DNA from 2 places in the Enterobacter adelaidei genome. Region 2 is predicted to be linked to the other one. Evidence: predicted binding sites of a transcription regulator. Region 2 holds the regulator's gene; the other holds the start of a gene.

The links. The regulator PurR, encoded in region 2, represses purine synthesis genes. The targets are predictions, from matches to a motif close to CANGCAAACGTTTGCNTG.
Region 1: the regulator PurR is predicted to act here: its motif matches at 1,822-1,839, upstream of gcvT (glycine cleavage system aminomethyltransferase GcvT).

The regions. Positions count from the first base shown of each region.
Region 1 is NZ_CP154353.1:3,815,759-3,823,453, reverse strand. Features, by position in the region: gene ubiH (2-octaprenyl-6-methoxyphenyl hydroxylase) at 1-285, shown strand, start outside; gene ubiI (FAD-dependent 2-octaprenylphenol hydroxylase) at 298-1,500, shown strand; gene gcvT (glycine cleavage system aminomethyltransferase GcvT) at 1,898-2,992, shown strand; gene gcvH (glycine cleavage system protein GcvH) at 3,016-3,405, shown strand; gene gcvP (aminomethyl-transferring glycine dehydrogenase) at 3,530-6,403, shown strand; gene AAHF05_RS18530 (SDR family oxidoreductase) at 6,474-7,217, shown strand; gene bglA (6-phospho-beta-glucosidase BglA) at 7,250-7,695, opposite strand, start outside.
Region 2 is NZ_CP154353.1:1,948,818-1,956,512, reverse strand. Features, by position in the region: gene gloA (lactoylglutathione lyase) at 53-460, shown strand; gene rnt (ribonuclease T) at 556-1,206, shown strand; gene grxD (monothiol glutaredoxin 4) at 1,251-1,598, opposite strand; gene AAHF05_RS09590 (C40 family peptidase) at 1,937-2,710, shown strand; gene sodB (superoxide dismutase [Fe]) at 2,832-3,413, shown strand; gene AAHF05_RS09580 (MFS transporter) at 3,453-4,619, opposite strand; gene AAHF05_RS09575 (YnhF family membrane protein) at 4,783-4,872, opposite strand; gene purR (HTH-type transcriptional repressor PurR) at 5,170-6,195, shown strand; gene punR (DNA-binding transcriptional activator PunR) at 6,213-7,124, opposite strand; gene punC (purine nucleoside transporter PunC) at 7,239-7,695, shown strand, end outside.

The sequences.
Region 1 (7,695 bases), 1.9 Mb from region 2:
TTTAACCTCGGGTTACGTGATGTCATGAGCCTTGCTGAAACCCTTTCGCAAGCGTGGGGTGAGCAAAAAGATTGCGGTGCGTACTCAGTGTTAAGCCATTACCAGAAGCGACGTCAGGCGGATAAAGAGGCGACGATTGGTGTCACTGATGGCCTGGTTCATCTTTTTGCCAATCGCTGGGCGCCGCTGGTTGCGGGCCGTAACCTCGGGCTGATGGCGATGGAATTATTCATTCCGGCACGTGACGTGCTGGCGCAGCGGACCCTTGGTTGGGTCGCGCGTTAAGGAGTTATCACCGTGCAAAATGTTGATGTCGCCATCGTTGGCGGCGGAATGGTTGGACTGGCGCTGGCCTGTGGTTTACAGGGCAGCGGCCTGCGCGTGGCCGTGCTGGAGCAAAAGCAGCCCCAGCGTGTCGCACAGGATGCGCCGCCGGAACTCCGCGTCTCGGCAATTAATGCGGCCAGCGAAAAGCTGCTGACGCGTCTTGGTGTCTGGTCAGATATCGTGGCGCAGCGTGTCAGTTGCTATCACGGCATGGAAGTATGGGATAAAGACAGCTTTGGTCATATCGCTTTTGATGACGAAAGTATGGGATATAGCCATCTCGGTCACATCATCGAGAATGCCGTTATCCATCATGCGCTGTGGCAAAAAGCGCAGTCATGTAACGATGTTACCCTGATGGCACCTGCTCAAATCCAGCAGGTCGCGTGGGGTGAAAACGAGGCGTTTATCACCCTGCAAAGCGGCGACATGTTGACTGCACGTCTGGTCGTTGGCGCTGATGGTGCGAACTCCTGGCTGCGTAATAAAGCCGATATTCCGCTGACGTTCTGGGATTATCGTCATCATGCTCTGGTGGCGACGATCCGCACTGAAGAGCCGCACGGCGGTGTCGCGCGTCAGATCTTCCACAATGACGGCATTCTGGCCTTCCTGCCGTTAAGCGATCCGCATCTGTGCTCGATTGTCTGGTCCCTGGTGCCAGAAAAAGCGCAGCTGATGCAGGAGGCCACGCCAGATGCGTTCAACCAGGCACTGTGTATGGCGTTTGATAACCGTCTTGGGTTATGCACGCTTGAGAGCGAGCGTCTGGTGTTTCCGTTAACCGGACGCTACGCGCGTCAGTTTGCGGCTCACCGTCTGGCGCTGGTGGGGGATGCGGCACACACAATTCATCCGCTGGCCGGGCAGGGCGTTAACCTTGGCTTTATGGATGCGGCAGAGCTGGTTGAAGAACTGCGTCGTCTGCATCGTGAAGGGAAAGACATTGGTCAGCATCTGTATCTGCGTCGCTATGAGCGTAGCCGCAAGCACAGCGCGGCAATGATGCTGGCGGGTATGCAGGGTTTCCGTGAGTTGTTTGCCGGTGCCAATCCGGCGAAAAAACTGCTACGCGACATCGGCCTCAAGCTCGCTGATACGCTTCCCGGCGTTAAACCTCAGCTTCTTCGTCAGGCGATGGGTCTTAACGACCTACCGGACTGGCTACGCTAATTTAGAACCCCGTCACATTTTATTTTCCCGGCCTCTGTGCCGGGGAAATTCCCTCGTTTGAAATATTCTAATTTCACCTCATTTTTCGCATTAGATAATCTAATCTGGCTGATTTTATGTTACGGAAATTTGGCCCATTTTTCCGCAGGAAATATCACCACGTGCTAAATCCTGTTAGAACATTGTTAATTTTGTGCGGGGTTAATCGCATTTTTCCAGTGAATAACTCTGTAGGCTTTTCAGCGTTTTTTGGTCATAAGCTAATGTGATGACCCATTTTACCTTATGGTTAATCGCCGGTTTCGGTGGTAAGTTCAGGTAAAAGAGAACGTTTGCGTCGGCCCCTGAAAACGAGGCTGATACCGGGTTTCACGGTGAATTTTTCAACGAGGACAAGATGGCTCAACAGACTCCTTTGTACGAACAACACGTGTTATGCGGCGCCCGCATGGTGGACTTCCATGGCTGGATGATGCCGCTGCACTACGGCTCGCAGATTGATGAGCACCACGCGGTGCGCACCGATGCCGGTATGTTCGACGTGTCCCACATGACGATTGTCGATCTGCGCGGTAGCCGCACCCGGGAGTTTTTACGTTATCTGCTGGCAAACGACGTCGCCAAACTCAAGACGCCGGGTAAAGCGCTCTATACCGGCATGCTAAATGCCTCCGGCGGCGTGATTGACGACCTCATCGTCTATTACTTCACAGAAGATTTCTTCCGCCTCGTTGTTAACTCCGCTACCCGCGAAAAAGACCTCACCTGGATTACCCAACACGCTGAACCTTACGCCATCGACATCACCGTTCGTGACGATCTGTCGTTGATTGCCGTACAGGGCCCGAACGCCCAGGCGAAAGCCGCATCTCTGTTCAGCGACGAGCAGCGTAAAGCGACTGAAGGCATGAAGCCGTTCTTCGGCGTGCAGGCAGGTGATTTGTTTATCGCTACCACCGGCTACACCGGTGAAGCGGGTTACGAAATTGCGATGCCAAATGAGAAAGCCGCAGATTTCTGGCGTGCGCTGGTGGAAGCCGGTGTGAAGCCAGCGGGTCTGGGCGCACGTGATACGTTGCGTCTGGAAGCGGGTATGAACCTTTACGGTCAGGAGATGGATGAAGGAGTCTCTCCGCTGGCGGCCAATATGGGCTGGACCATCGCGTGGGAACCTGCTGAACGTGAATTTATTGGCCGTGAAGCACTGGAAATTCAGCGTGAGAAGGGCACTGAACAACTGGTGGGTCTGGTGATGACCGAGAAAGGCGTACTGCGTGGTGAACTGCCGGTGCGTTTTACCGATGCTGATGGCAATCCGCGTGAAGGCGTGATCACCAGCGGTACCTTCTCCCCGACGCTGGGCTACAGTATTGCACTGGCACGCGTGCCTGCAGGCATTGGCGAAACGGCGGTAGTACAAATCCGCAACCGTGAAATGCCGGTCAACGTGACCAAACCGATTTTTGTTCGCGCCGGTAAGCCGGTCGCCTAATCATTTTTATCAGGAGAAATTCAATGAGCAATGTGCCAGCAGAACTGAAATACAGCAAAGAACACGAATGGCTGCGCAAAGAGGCGGACGGCACTTACACCGTAGGGATCACCGAGCACGCACAAGAGCTGCTGGGCGACATGGTGTTTGTTGATCTGCCAGAAGTGGGCACGACCGTAGGTGCAGGCGATGACTGCGCTGTGGCGGAGTCCGTAAAAGCGGCATCTGACATCTACGCCCCTGTGAGCGGCGAAATCGTTTCCGTCAACGACGCGCTGAGCGACTCCCCGGAGCTGGTGAACAGCGAGCCTTATGAAGGCGGCTGGATCTTCAAGATCAAAGCCAGCGACGAAGCGGAAGTTGCTGCACTGCTGGATGCGACCGCGTACGAAGCACTGCTAGAAGACGAGTAATTGTTAATCCCCCTCTCCCTTCGGGAGAGGGCAGGGGTGAGGGTGCTCATCTTCCCCTCACCCTAACCCTCTCCCTGTGGGAGAGGGAACTTAAATTCACTGCACGTTTCAGGAACCATCGCTCATGACACAGACTTTAAGCCAGCTTGAAAACCGTGGCGCCTTCATTGAACGTCACATTGGGCCGGATGCTCAGCAACAGCAGGAGATGCTGAAGACAGTTGGCGCGGATTCATTAAACGCACTGATCGGCCAGATTGTGCCAAAAGATATCCAGCTTGCCACGCCGCCTCAGGTGGGGGAAGCCACTACGGAGTTCGCCGCACTGGCGGAGCTGAAGGCCATTGCCGGCCTGAACAAGCGCTACAAGTCTTACATTGGCATGGGCTACACCAACGTGCAGTTACCGCCGGTTATCCTGCGCAATATGCTGGAAAATCCAGGCTGGTACACCGCTTATACACCTTATCAGCCAGAAGTGTCTCAGGGCCGTCTGGAAGCGCTGCTGAATTTCCAGCAGGTAACGCTGGATCTGACTGGCCTCGATATCGCTTCCGCGTCTCTGCTGGATGAAGCGACTGCCGCGGCAGAAGCCATGGCAATGGCCAAACGCGTAAGCAAGCTGAAAAATGCGAACCGCTTCTTCGTGGCCGCCGATGTTCATCCGCAAACCCTGGACGTTGTTCGCACCCGTGCGGAAACCTTCGGTTTTGACGTGATTGTCGACGATGCAGACAAAGTGCTGGATCATCAGGACGTCTTCGGCGTGCTGCTGCAGCAGGTAGGCACCACCGGTGAAGTTCACGACTACAGCGCACTGATTGCCGAGCTGAAATCCCGCAAAGTTGTTGTCAGCGTCGCCGCTGATTTTATGGCGCTGGTATTGCTGACTGCGCCGGGCAAACAGGGCGCGGATATTGTCTTCGGCTCTGCACAGCGCTTCGGTGTGCCGATGGGCTACGGTGGCCCACACGCGGCGTTCTTCGCTGCAAAAGATGAATTCAAACGCTCCATGCCGGGCCGTATTATCGGGGTCTCAAAAGACGCTGCCGGTAACACTGCGCTGCGCATGGCGATGCAGACTCGTGAGCAGCATATCCGCCGCGAGAAAGCGAACTCCAACATTTGTACCTCGCAGGTTCTGCTGGCCAACATCGCCAGCCTGTACGCGGTCTTCCACGGTTCGGTTGGCCTAAAACGTATTGCCAGCCGTATTCACCGCCTGGCGGATATTCTGGCCTGCGGCCTGCAACAGAAAGGCCTCAAGCTGCGTCATGCCCATTACTTTGACACGCTGTGTGTTGAAGTGGCAGACAAAGCAGCAGTACTGGCGCGTGCGGATGCCGCGGAGATCAACCTGCGCAGCGATATTCACAATGCGGTCGGTATTACGCTGGATGAAAGCACCACCCGCGACGATATCCTGAACCTGTTTAACGTGTTGCTGGGTGATGCACACTGCCTGGACATTGATACGCTCGATAAAGAGGTTGCCCTCGACAGCCGTTCTATCCAGCAAAGCATGCTGCGTGATGATGCGATCCTGACGCATCCGGTCTTCAATCGCTACCACAGCGAAACCGAGGTGATGCGCTATATGCACTCTCTGGAGCGCAAAGATCTGGCGCTGAATCAGGCGATGATCCCTCTGGGCTCTTGCACCATGAAGTTGAACGCCGCTGCTGAGATGATCCCTATCACCTGGCCTGAGTTCTCTGAACTGCACCCGTTCTGCCCACCAGAGCAGGCGGAAGGTTATCACCTGATGATCAATCAGCTTTCTGACTGGCTGGTGAAGCTGACGGGGTATGACGCGCTCTGCATGCAGCCAAACTCCGGTGCGCAGGGTGAATATGCTGGTCTGCTGGCGATTCGTCATTATCACGAAAGCCGTAACGAAGGGCATCGTGATATCTGCCTGATCCCAAGCTCTGCACACGGTACCAACCCGGCCTCTGCCCAGATGGCGGGCATGGAAGTGGTGGTGGTTGCTTGCGATAAGAACGGTAACATTGACCTCGCGGACCTGCGTGCAAAAGCCGAACAGGCTGGCGACAAGCTCTCCTGCATCATGGTGACCTACCCGTCTACTCACGGTGTGTATGAAGAGACAATCCGTGAAGTGTGCGAAGTAGTGCATCAGTTTGGCGGCCAGGTTTACCTCGACGGCGCGAACATGAACGCCCAGGTTGGCATTACCTCTCCGGGCTTTATCGGCGCGGATGTGTCGCACCTGAACCTGCATAAAACTTTCTGCATTCCGCACGGCGGTGGCGGCCCGGGCATGGGGCCAATCGGCGTAAAAGCGCACCTGGCACCGTTTGTTCCGGGTCACAGCGTAGTGCAAATCGAAGGGATGCTCACCCGTCAGGGCGCGGTCTCTGCGGCACCGTTTGGTAGCGCCTCTATTCTGCCAATCAGCTGGATGTACATCCGCATGATGGGTGCAGAAGGGCTGAAGCAGGCAAGCCAGGTGGCGATCCTGAACGCCAACTATATTGCGACTCGCCTGAAGTCTGCTTTCCCGGTGCTCTATACCGGCCGTGATGGTCGCGTGGCGCACGAGTGCATTCTGGATATTCGTCCACTGAAAGAGCAGAGCGGCATCAGCGAACTGGATATCGCCAAGCGTCTGATCGACTACGGATTCCACGCCCCGACTATGTCGTTCCCGGTAGCGGGTACGCTGATGGTGGAGCCAACGGAGTCCGAAAGCAAAGCCGAGCTGGACCGCTTTATTGATGCGATGCTGGCGATCCGCATGGAGATCGATCGCGTGCTGGACGGCGAGTGGACGCTGGAAGATAACCCGCTGGTTAACGCACCGCACACCCAGCATGAGATGGTGGCAGAGTGGAACCACGGTTATTCCCGCGAACTGGCGGTCTTCCCGGCAGGTGTGGCAAACAAATACTGGCCGACCGTGAAGCGTCTTGATGACGTGTACGGCGACCGCAACCTGTTCTGCTCCTGCGTGCCGATGAGCGAATACCAGTAATATTGTTGGTGTAGTAACCCAGGCCGGGTAAGGCGTAGCCGCCACCCGGCTTTTTTATTGGGAGAAGCGTATGAGCATTGCACTTGTAACAGGCGCCAGCCGCGGCATCGGGAAAGCCACCGCGCTGCAACTGGCACGCGAAGGCTATACCGTAGCGGTGAATTATCAGCACAACATTAAAGCCGCGACGGACGTCATCAGGCAGATCGTTGAAGCGGGCGGTAAAGCCTTTGCCGTCCGCGCAGATATCAGCGATGAAGCTCAGGTGATGGCGATGTTCGACAGCCTCGATCGTGACGGTGAGCCGCTTTGTGCGCTGGTCAATAATGCGGGGATTCTGTTTGAGCAATCTACTATCGAAAATCTCTCCGCTGAGCGCATTAACCGCGTCCTGGCGACCAACGTTACGGGCTACTTCCTCTGCTGCCGGGAAGCGGTGAAGCGTATGTCCTTCAAACATGGCGGCAAGGGTGGGGCGATCGTGAATGTCTCTTCCGCGGCGTCCCGGCTCGGCGCGCCGGGAGAATATGTGGATTATGCCGCGTCCAAGGGGGCGGTGGATTCGCTGACAACCGGGTTAGCGCTCGAGGTAGCGGCGCAGGGCATTCGCGTAAACTGCGTGCGACCGGGACTGATTTATACCGATATCCACGCCTCAGGCGGGGAACCGGGGCGCGTGGATCGCGTGAAATCGTTGCTGCCGATGCAGCGCGGCGGCCAGCCGGAAGAGGTGGCGCAGGCGATTGTCTGGCTGCTGAGCGAGAAGGCGTCGTACGTCACGGGCAGTTTTATAGAGCTGGCTGGCGGGAAATAAATGCCGGGTAGCGTCATGCCACCCGGAAAAAATTACAGCGCCTCGCCGTTGCTGGCAATCACGCCTTTATACCACTCGAAGCTTTTCTTACGGGAACGCGACATGTCGCCAGTACCGTCGTCGTGTTTGTTCACATAGATAAAGCCGTAGCGCTTGCTGTACTGGCCGGTGGTGAACGACACGCAGTCGATGCAGCCCCACGGGGTATACCCCATAAGATCCACACCATCGTGCGTGACCGCCTTCATCATTTCTTCCACGTGAGCACGCAAATAGTCGATGCGATAGTCGTCGTTGATGCTGCCGTCTTCTTCTACTTTGTCGTATGCGCCAAAACCGTTTTCTACGATAAACAGCGGTTTCTGATAACGCTCGTACAGCTCGCACAGGGAATAACGCAGGCCAACCGGATCAATCTGCCAGCCCCAGTCAGATGCTTTCACATGTGGGTTTGGTACGCTGCCCTCGAAGCCGGAAA
Region 2 (7,695 bases):
ACATCGTTTCTGTTCAAAAACATATTCTATTCCATAGGTTAATGAGGAAATTATGCGCCTACTTCACACCATGCTGCGCGTTGGCGACCTGCAACGTTCTATTGATTTCTACACTAACGTCCTGGGTATGAAACTGCTGCGCACCAGTGAAAACCCGGAATACAAATACTCGCTGGCTTTTGTGGGTTATGGCCCGGAAACGGACGAAGCGGTGATTGAGTTGACTTACAACTGGGGCGTAGACAGCTATGAGCTGGGTACGGCCTACGGCCATATCGCGCTGGAAGTGGACAACGCGGCCGAAGCGTGTGAGCGCATTCGCAGCAACGGCGGTAACGTGACGCGCGAAGCGGGCCCGGTCAAAGGTGGCACTACCGTGATTGCGTTTGTGGAAGATCCGGACGGTTACAAAATCGAGCTGATTGAAGCCAAAGACGCCGGTCGCGGTCTGGGCAACTGATCCCTCAGGGCGCAATATGCGCCCGTAGTTTTACTGCATACCCTTCCAAAATTTGCCATAATGCGCTCTGCTTTTTCCCCATGTAAGAGACCCTGATGTCCGATAACGCTCAATTTAGCGGTCTGTGCGACCGTTTTCGTGGTTTTTATCCCGTTGTCATTGATGTAGAAACAGCCGGATTTAACGCTAAAACCGATGCGCTGCTCGAAATTGCCGCCATCACGCTGAAGATGGATGAACAGGGCTGGCTTACACCGGACACCACGCTGCATTTCCACGTTGATCCTTTTGAAGGGGCAAACTTACAGCCGGAAGCACTGGCGTTTAACGGTATCGACCCGCATAACCCGCTACGTGGTGCAGTCAGTGAATATGATGCGCTGCACGCCATTTTTAAGATGGTGCGTAAAGGCATGAAAGAGAGCAACTGCAGCCGCGCGATCATGGTGGCCCATAACGCCACGTTCGATCACAGCTTTACCATGGCCGCCGCAGAGCGTGCCTCGCTCAAACGAAATCCCTTCCACCCATTTGTCACCTTCGATACTGCCGCCCTGAGTGGCCTGGCGCTTGGACAAACAGTGCTATCAAAGGCCTGTATCACGGCAGGTATTGAGTTTGACGGTACGCAGGCGCACTCTGCCCTGTATGACACGGAACGCACTGCAGAGCTGTTCTGTGAGATCGTCAACCGCTGGAAACGTCTGGGCGGCTGGCCGCTACCGATGGGCGACAGCGAAGAGTAAAAAAAAGCGACCTGAAGAGGTCGCTTTTTTATTTCGGCAGAAAGTTACTCTGCGTCCGGCTCTTCAGTTTTGTACTTAGCCGCCGTCTCTTTGATCAGCTGCTGCAGTTCACCGCGCTGATACATTTCAATCAGGATATCGCAACCGCCAACCAGTTCACCGTCTACCCACAGCTGTGGGAACGTCGGCCAGTTAGCGTACTTAGGCAGCTCAGCGCGGATGTCCGGGTTTTGCAGGATATCAACGTAAGCAAAACGCTCACCACAGGCAGACAGTGCCTGAACGGCTTGCGCGGAGAAGCCGCAGCTTGGCAGCTTCGGAGAACCTTTCATATACAGCAGAATCGGGTTTTCAGCGATCTGGCGCTGGATTTTTTCAATAGTGGTGCTCATGTCTTGCTTCCTTTAACTTCTGTTACGGCATTAGTCTGACATTGTAGCGGTTCAGACTGGCATCGGAAAATAACATTTTTGTCACGTTTATTTATTTTACCGCGACTCATGAAAAGTTGCATTGCAAATGGTGTTTAACCCTGCTGCACTGAGGGTTTTGCTTAGGGAGTGAACAAATGTGCGACAGAACGATGAATTTTTTTGCACTTGCTAACGAAACACGATTGTAGATTGAAAAATGCTATTAACTTCTCGGGTTTTTATGGATTAGAATCGACGGGCTTTGTAAATCATACGCAGGTACTATAGATGGCCTGCATTTATCAGGGGACTGCCCAGTGGCGCGGATAAATAAAATCTCGATCACGCTCTGTGCTTTACTGTTTACATCACTCACTTTCACGCCAGTGGCAAACGCCTCTCAGCAGGCGCGGCATTCTGCTGTGCAAAAGAACCATCTGGTGAAAGCCACAGAACGTAAGAAAAAAACCACCAGTAAGAACGACAAGAAAAAAACAACTGCTCAGACTAAACAAACCGCTTCCAGCAAGACAAAAACAAAATCTTCCCGCACTGCTCACACATCCAAAAGTAAAGCCTCGCAGACTGCCGCCAACCTCGTGACTGAAAAATGCATCACGCGTAAAGGCCACAAGGCGAAATGCACGAAGGTCACGAAAATAGCGGAAGTGCATAAAGTGCGGGTACAGAAAGCGCAAAAAACCGCGATGAACAAACTGATGGGGCAAATTGGCAAACCTTATCACTGGGGTGGCAGTTCACCGCGTACCGGTTTTGACTGCAGTGGTCTCGTCTATTACGCCTATAAAGATCTGGTGAAGTTCCGCATTCCACGTACTGCCAATGAAATGTACCACCTGCGCGATGCTTCTCCGGTTGACCGTGGTGAGCTGGAAAACGGCGATCTGGTCTTCTTCCGTACACAGGGTCGCGGCACGGCTGACCACGTCGGTGTCTATGTCGGTAACGGAAAATTCATTCAGTCACCACGCAGCGGTCAGGATATTCAGATCACCTCGCTGAGTGAAGACTACTGGGTTCGCCACTACGTCGGCGCGCGTCGCGTCATGACACCTAAAACCATTCGCTAATCCCTGCCCTGCCGCGTCGCGGCAGGGTAAGTTCCTCTTTTGCATACCCTTTCAATTTGCTATCCTCTCCTCGTTGTCTGTGTGGTTATTGGCAACACAAAATACAATAAGGAGAGAAGCAATGTCGTTCGAATTACCTGCACTACCGTATGCAAAAGACGCCCTGGCACCGCACATTTCTGCGGAAACCCTGGAATATCACTACGGCAAGCATCACCAGACGTACGTCACCAACCTGAACAACCTGATCAAGGGCACCGATTTCGAAGGCAAAACGCTGGAAGAGATCGTCCGCAGCTCTGAGGGGGGCGTATTCAACAACGCAGCTCAGGTGTGGAACCATACCTTCTACTGGCACTGCCTGGCGCCAAACGCCGGTGGCGAACCTGCCGGTGAACTGGCTACCGCCATCAATGCCGCCTTTGGCAGCTTCGCGGATTTCAAAGCGAAATTTACCGATGCAGCTATCAAGAACTTCGGTTCTGGCTGGACGTGGCTGGTAAAAGAAGCCGATGGCAAACTGGCTATCGTTTCCACCTCTAACGCGGGTACCCCACTGACCACCAGCGCTAAGCCGCTGATGACCGTGGACGTTTGGGAACACGCTTACTACATTGATTACCGTAACGCGCGCCCGAACTACCTGGAGCACTTCTGGGCACTGGTTAACTGGGAGTTTGTGGCGAAGAACTTCGCCGCATAAGAGACACGCAGAAGGGTTCGCCCTTCTGCGTTTTTTTGCTTATTCAGCAGCGCAGGCTGTTTCTGGCTGCTTACGACCGGACATCATCACCAACAGCAGACCAAGCGCGGCAATAATCGCCCCCATCACCGGTACAAAACTGTATCCCAGCCCCCCGGAAATAACCGCGCCACCGGCGGCTGCACCGAGCGCATTACCGAGATTGAACGCGCCAATATTCACTGAAGACGAAAGACCCGGCGCCTCATGGGCGACCCGCATCACGCGCATTTGCAGCGGTGGAACCACAGCAAAGGTGGCAGCTCCCCAGACGACCATCGCAATGGCTGCTCCGAACTCATTACGTGCCAGCCACGGAATAGCAATCATGATGACAATCAGCAGGGTTAAGAAGCCCTTCAACGTCCCGCTCACGGAACGGTCGGCAAATTTCCCACCCAGATAGTTACCAATCGAGAAGCCCACGCCAATCAACACCAGCATCGCAGTGATAAAGATCGGTGTCGCGTGAGTGATGTCGTGAAGCACGGGAGAAATGTAGGTATAGAGGGTAAACATCGCCCCTGCCCCCAACACGGTCGTCAGCAATGCCGAGAGCACCTGCGGGCGTACCAGCACAGACAACTCTTTGCGCACGTCAGGACGTTCCCCCGCGCTGCCTTTCGGCAGGGAGAAGAACAGTGCCACCATCGCGATCACACCGAGACCGGCCGTCGCCAGGAAAGACATACGCCAGCCGATCGCTTCACCCAGCCAGGTTGCCGCAGGCACCCCGCCGATGTTGGCAATCGTTAGTCCCATAAACATGGTTGCCACGGCACTCGCCTGCTTGTGTTTTGGCACCACGCTTGCGGCAACAACCGACCCCAGCCCAAAGAACGCGCCGTGGTTAAGGCTGGTCAGAATGCGTGACAGCATCAATGTGGTGTAGTCCGGCGAAATGGCGGAAAGCACGTTGCCCAGTGTGAAAATCGCCATCAGGAAAATCAGCGCATTGCGGCGCGCGCGATGCGAAAGCAGAAGCGTCATCAGCGGCGCCCCGACCATCACGCCGATAGCGTAGGCGCTGATTAACATCCCTGCGGCAGGGATCGAGACATCCACGCCTCTGGCAATAACAGGCAGTAAACCCATCGGGGAGAATTCAGTGGTGCCAATCCCAAAAGCGCCAATCGCCAGGGCCAGCAGGGGAAAATTGATTTTCATACGTCAACTCCGGATGCCGTGTCATGAGGTGACACAGAACAAAGAAGCGGAAAGCATGACATCAATCACAAAAAATGAGAAGTTAACAAAACGGCAAAAGATTTTTGCCAGAGAAGTAACAATCCGGGGAATCGGGAGGGAGAAAGCTCTCCCTCCACGTAAATCAGTGCAGTGCGGCCGTCAGACCCGCTGCGACAATCAAAGCCAGCACAATAACGGTGGTGAACAGCGAAAACTTCAGATCGGAACTCATCAATTTTTCTCCTTTGAATCCCCCCACGAAAAGTGAGCTTGCTCATTTTTGCACAATTTACGTCAAAAATCTTCCTGGATTTAAACGGATAACCACTTTACCTCTTCCCCTTTTCATCAAGATAGGACAAAATTCCACGCTAAATTTATTAGCGTACCGGCCATTGACCCCCTCCTGACGTCCTGTGTCGTTTTCCCGGCGTGTCGCAATTCAAAATTGCGTGATAAGGGTGAGAGAAGGCAAACGTTTACCTTCAAGTTTTTCAGGAGTTTAGGATATGGTCTGGAGTGACATTTAATGGCAACAATTAAAGATGTAGCAAAACGCGCAAACGTTTCCACTACAACCGTATCACATGTAATTAACAAAACCCGCTTTGTGGCGGAAGAGACGCGCAACGCCGTCTGGGCAGCGATCAAAGAGCTGCACTATTCGCCAAGTGCGGTTGCGCGTAGCCTCAAGGTTAATCACACCAAGTCTATTGGTTTGCTGGCGACCAGCAGTGAAGCGGCCTATTTTGCCGAGATCATTGAAGCGGTTGAGAAAAACTGTTTTCAAAAAGGCTATACCCTGATTCTGGGCAACGCGTGGAACAGCATTGAAAAACAGCGCGCCTACCTGTCGATGATGGCGCAAAAGCGCGTGGATGGCCTGCTGGTGATGTGTTCCGAGTACCCGGAATCTGTGTTGTCGATGCTGGAAGAGTATCGCCATATCCCAATGGTGGTGATGGACTGGGGTGAAGCCCGCGCGGACTTCACCGATTCCGTTATCGATAACGCCTTTGAAGGCGGTTATATGGCGGGTCGTTATCTGATAGAACGCGGTCACCGCGAGATCGGCGTGATCCCGGGTCCACTGGAGCGCAATACCGGTGCAGGTCGTCTGGCTGGGTTTATGAAAGCGATGGAAGAAGCGCTGATCACCGTGCCGGAAAACTGGATCGTGCAGGGCGACTTCGAACCGGAGTCGGGCTACCGCGCGATGCAGCAGATCGTCTCCCAGCAGCATCGTCCGACCGCCGTTTTCTGCGGGGGCGACATCATGGCAATGGGTGCCCTCTGTGCTGCCGATGAGCTGGGTCTGCGTGTACCGCAGGATATTTCTGTGATCGGGTATGACAACGTGCGTAACGCGCGCTTCTTTACGCCGGCCTTAACGACCATTCACCAGCCGAAAGACTCACTGGGTGAAACCGCCTTCAATATGCTGATGGACAGGATCGTCAACAAACGTGAAGAGTCGCAGTCCATTGAAGTTCACCCGCGTCTTATTGAACGCCGCTCCGTTGCGGATGGTCCGTTCCGCGACTACCGCCGGTAATCTCTTCACGGGGCCAGTTAAGCTGGCTCCCGTAACCATTCCCGGTTTAGCGTTTCGCTGTCTCCCAGATAATCCAGCAGCCAGGCCATCGCTGGCGAGACATCATTTTGTTGCCAGGTGAGGCAGCAGGCCGCATCCGGGAACGGGTTCTCCAGTGTCAGTTCAACCCACTCTCCGGTGTCAATTCGCGGCCGCGCAAAATGAACGGGCACCATCGCAACGCACAAGCCAGCACTGAGGCACGTCGCCGACGATTCCCAGTCGGGTGCAACCACCCGCCGCTGGTTGTCCAGAAGCCAGGTGATACGCTTGGGTAATGAACGGGACGTATCCTCCAGTACCAGAGACGGCCAGTTGCGTAGCGTATCGTCGCTCAAGGGGCCTTCCAGAGCCGCCAGCGGATGATCGCTTGCCACCACGCATTTCCAGCTCAGCATCCCCATATCGCGAAACGCATAACGTCCCCCAACCGGAATCGCCTGCGTGGCCCCGATCGCCATCTCTGCCCTGCCGTCCGCCAGCGCATCCCAGACGCCGTTAAACACTTCCTGCGACACCCGCAATTCGACGTCAGAAAAATGACGATAGAAGTCGACAATCATTTGCCGGGTACGCTCGGGTTTGACGATATTATCCACCGCGATGGAAAGATGCCCCCGCCAGCCGTTAGCGATCTGCTGACACTGTTCGCGGGTGATCTGCATTTTTTTGATGACAGAACGTCCTTCTTTCAAAAACCACGCGCCGGCGGGCGTTAATTCCACATCACGATGTCGCCGTTCAAACAGCGGAACCGCCAGCCACTCCTCCAGCTGACGTACTGTATAGCTGATAGCTGAAGGCACGCGGTGTAACTCCTGCGCCGCTCCACTGAAACTGCCGTTACGCGCGACAGCATCGACCACTTCAAGAGAATAATCTGACCACATTTTCTGCCTGCAAAAAATTTGAATGCACACGCCAAATATTAGCGTTTCACAAGCGGCTTTGCACTCCCTACACTCAGCGCCAATGTATACCTGCCTCCTCAGGAGAATAAAACAATGCAACCCAGGAAAGGTTTTTTAGTCTGGCTCGGCGGCTTAAGCGTGCTGGGCTTTTTGGCCACTGATATGTACCTGCCGGCTTTCGCCGCCATGCAGGAAGATTTGCAAACCCCTGCAGCGGCCATCAGCGCCAGCCTGAGTTTGTTCCTCGCCGGTTTCGCCTTCGCGCAGCTACTTTGGGGGCCGCTATCAGATCGTTTTGGCCGTAAACCAGTACTGTTGCTGGGACTTGGCATTTTTGCCGTCGGCTGTCTGGGTATGTTATGGGTACGCGATGCGACCTGGCTGCTGGTGCTGCGCTTTGTGCAGGCCGTCGGCGTCTGTGCAGCAGCGGTGACCTGGCAGGCCCTTGTTACCGACTACTACCCAGCCAACCGCACCAACCGGATTTTCGCCACCATTATGCCGCTGGTAGGGCTTTCACCTGCCCTCGCCCCGCTGCTGGGCAGCTGGA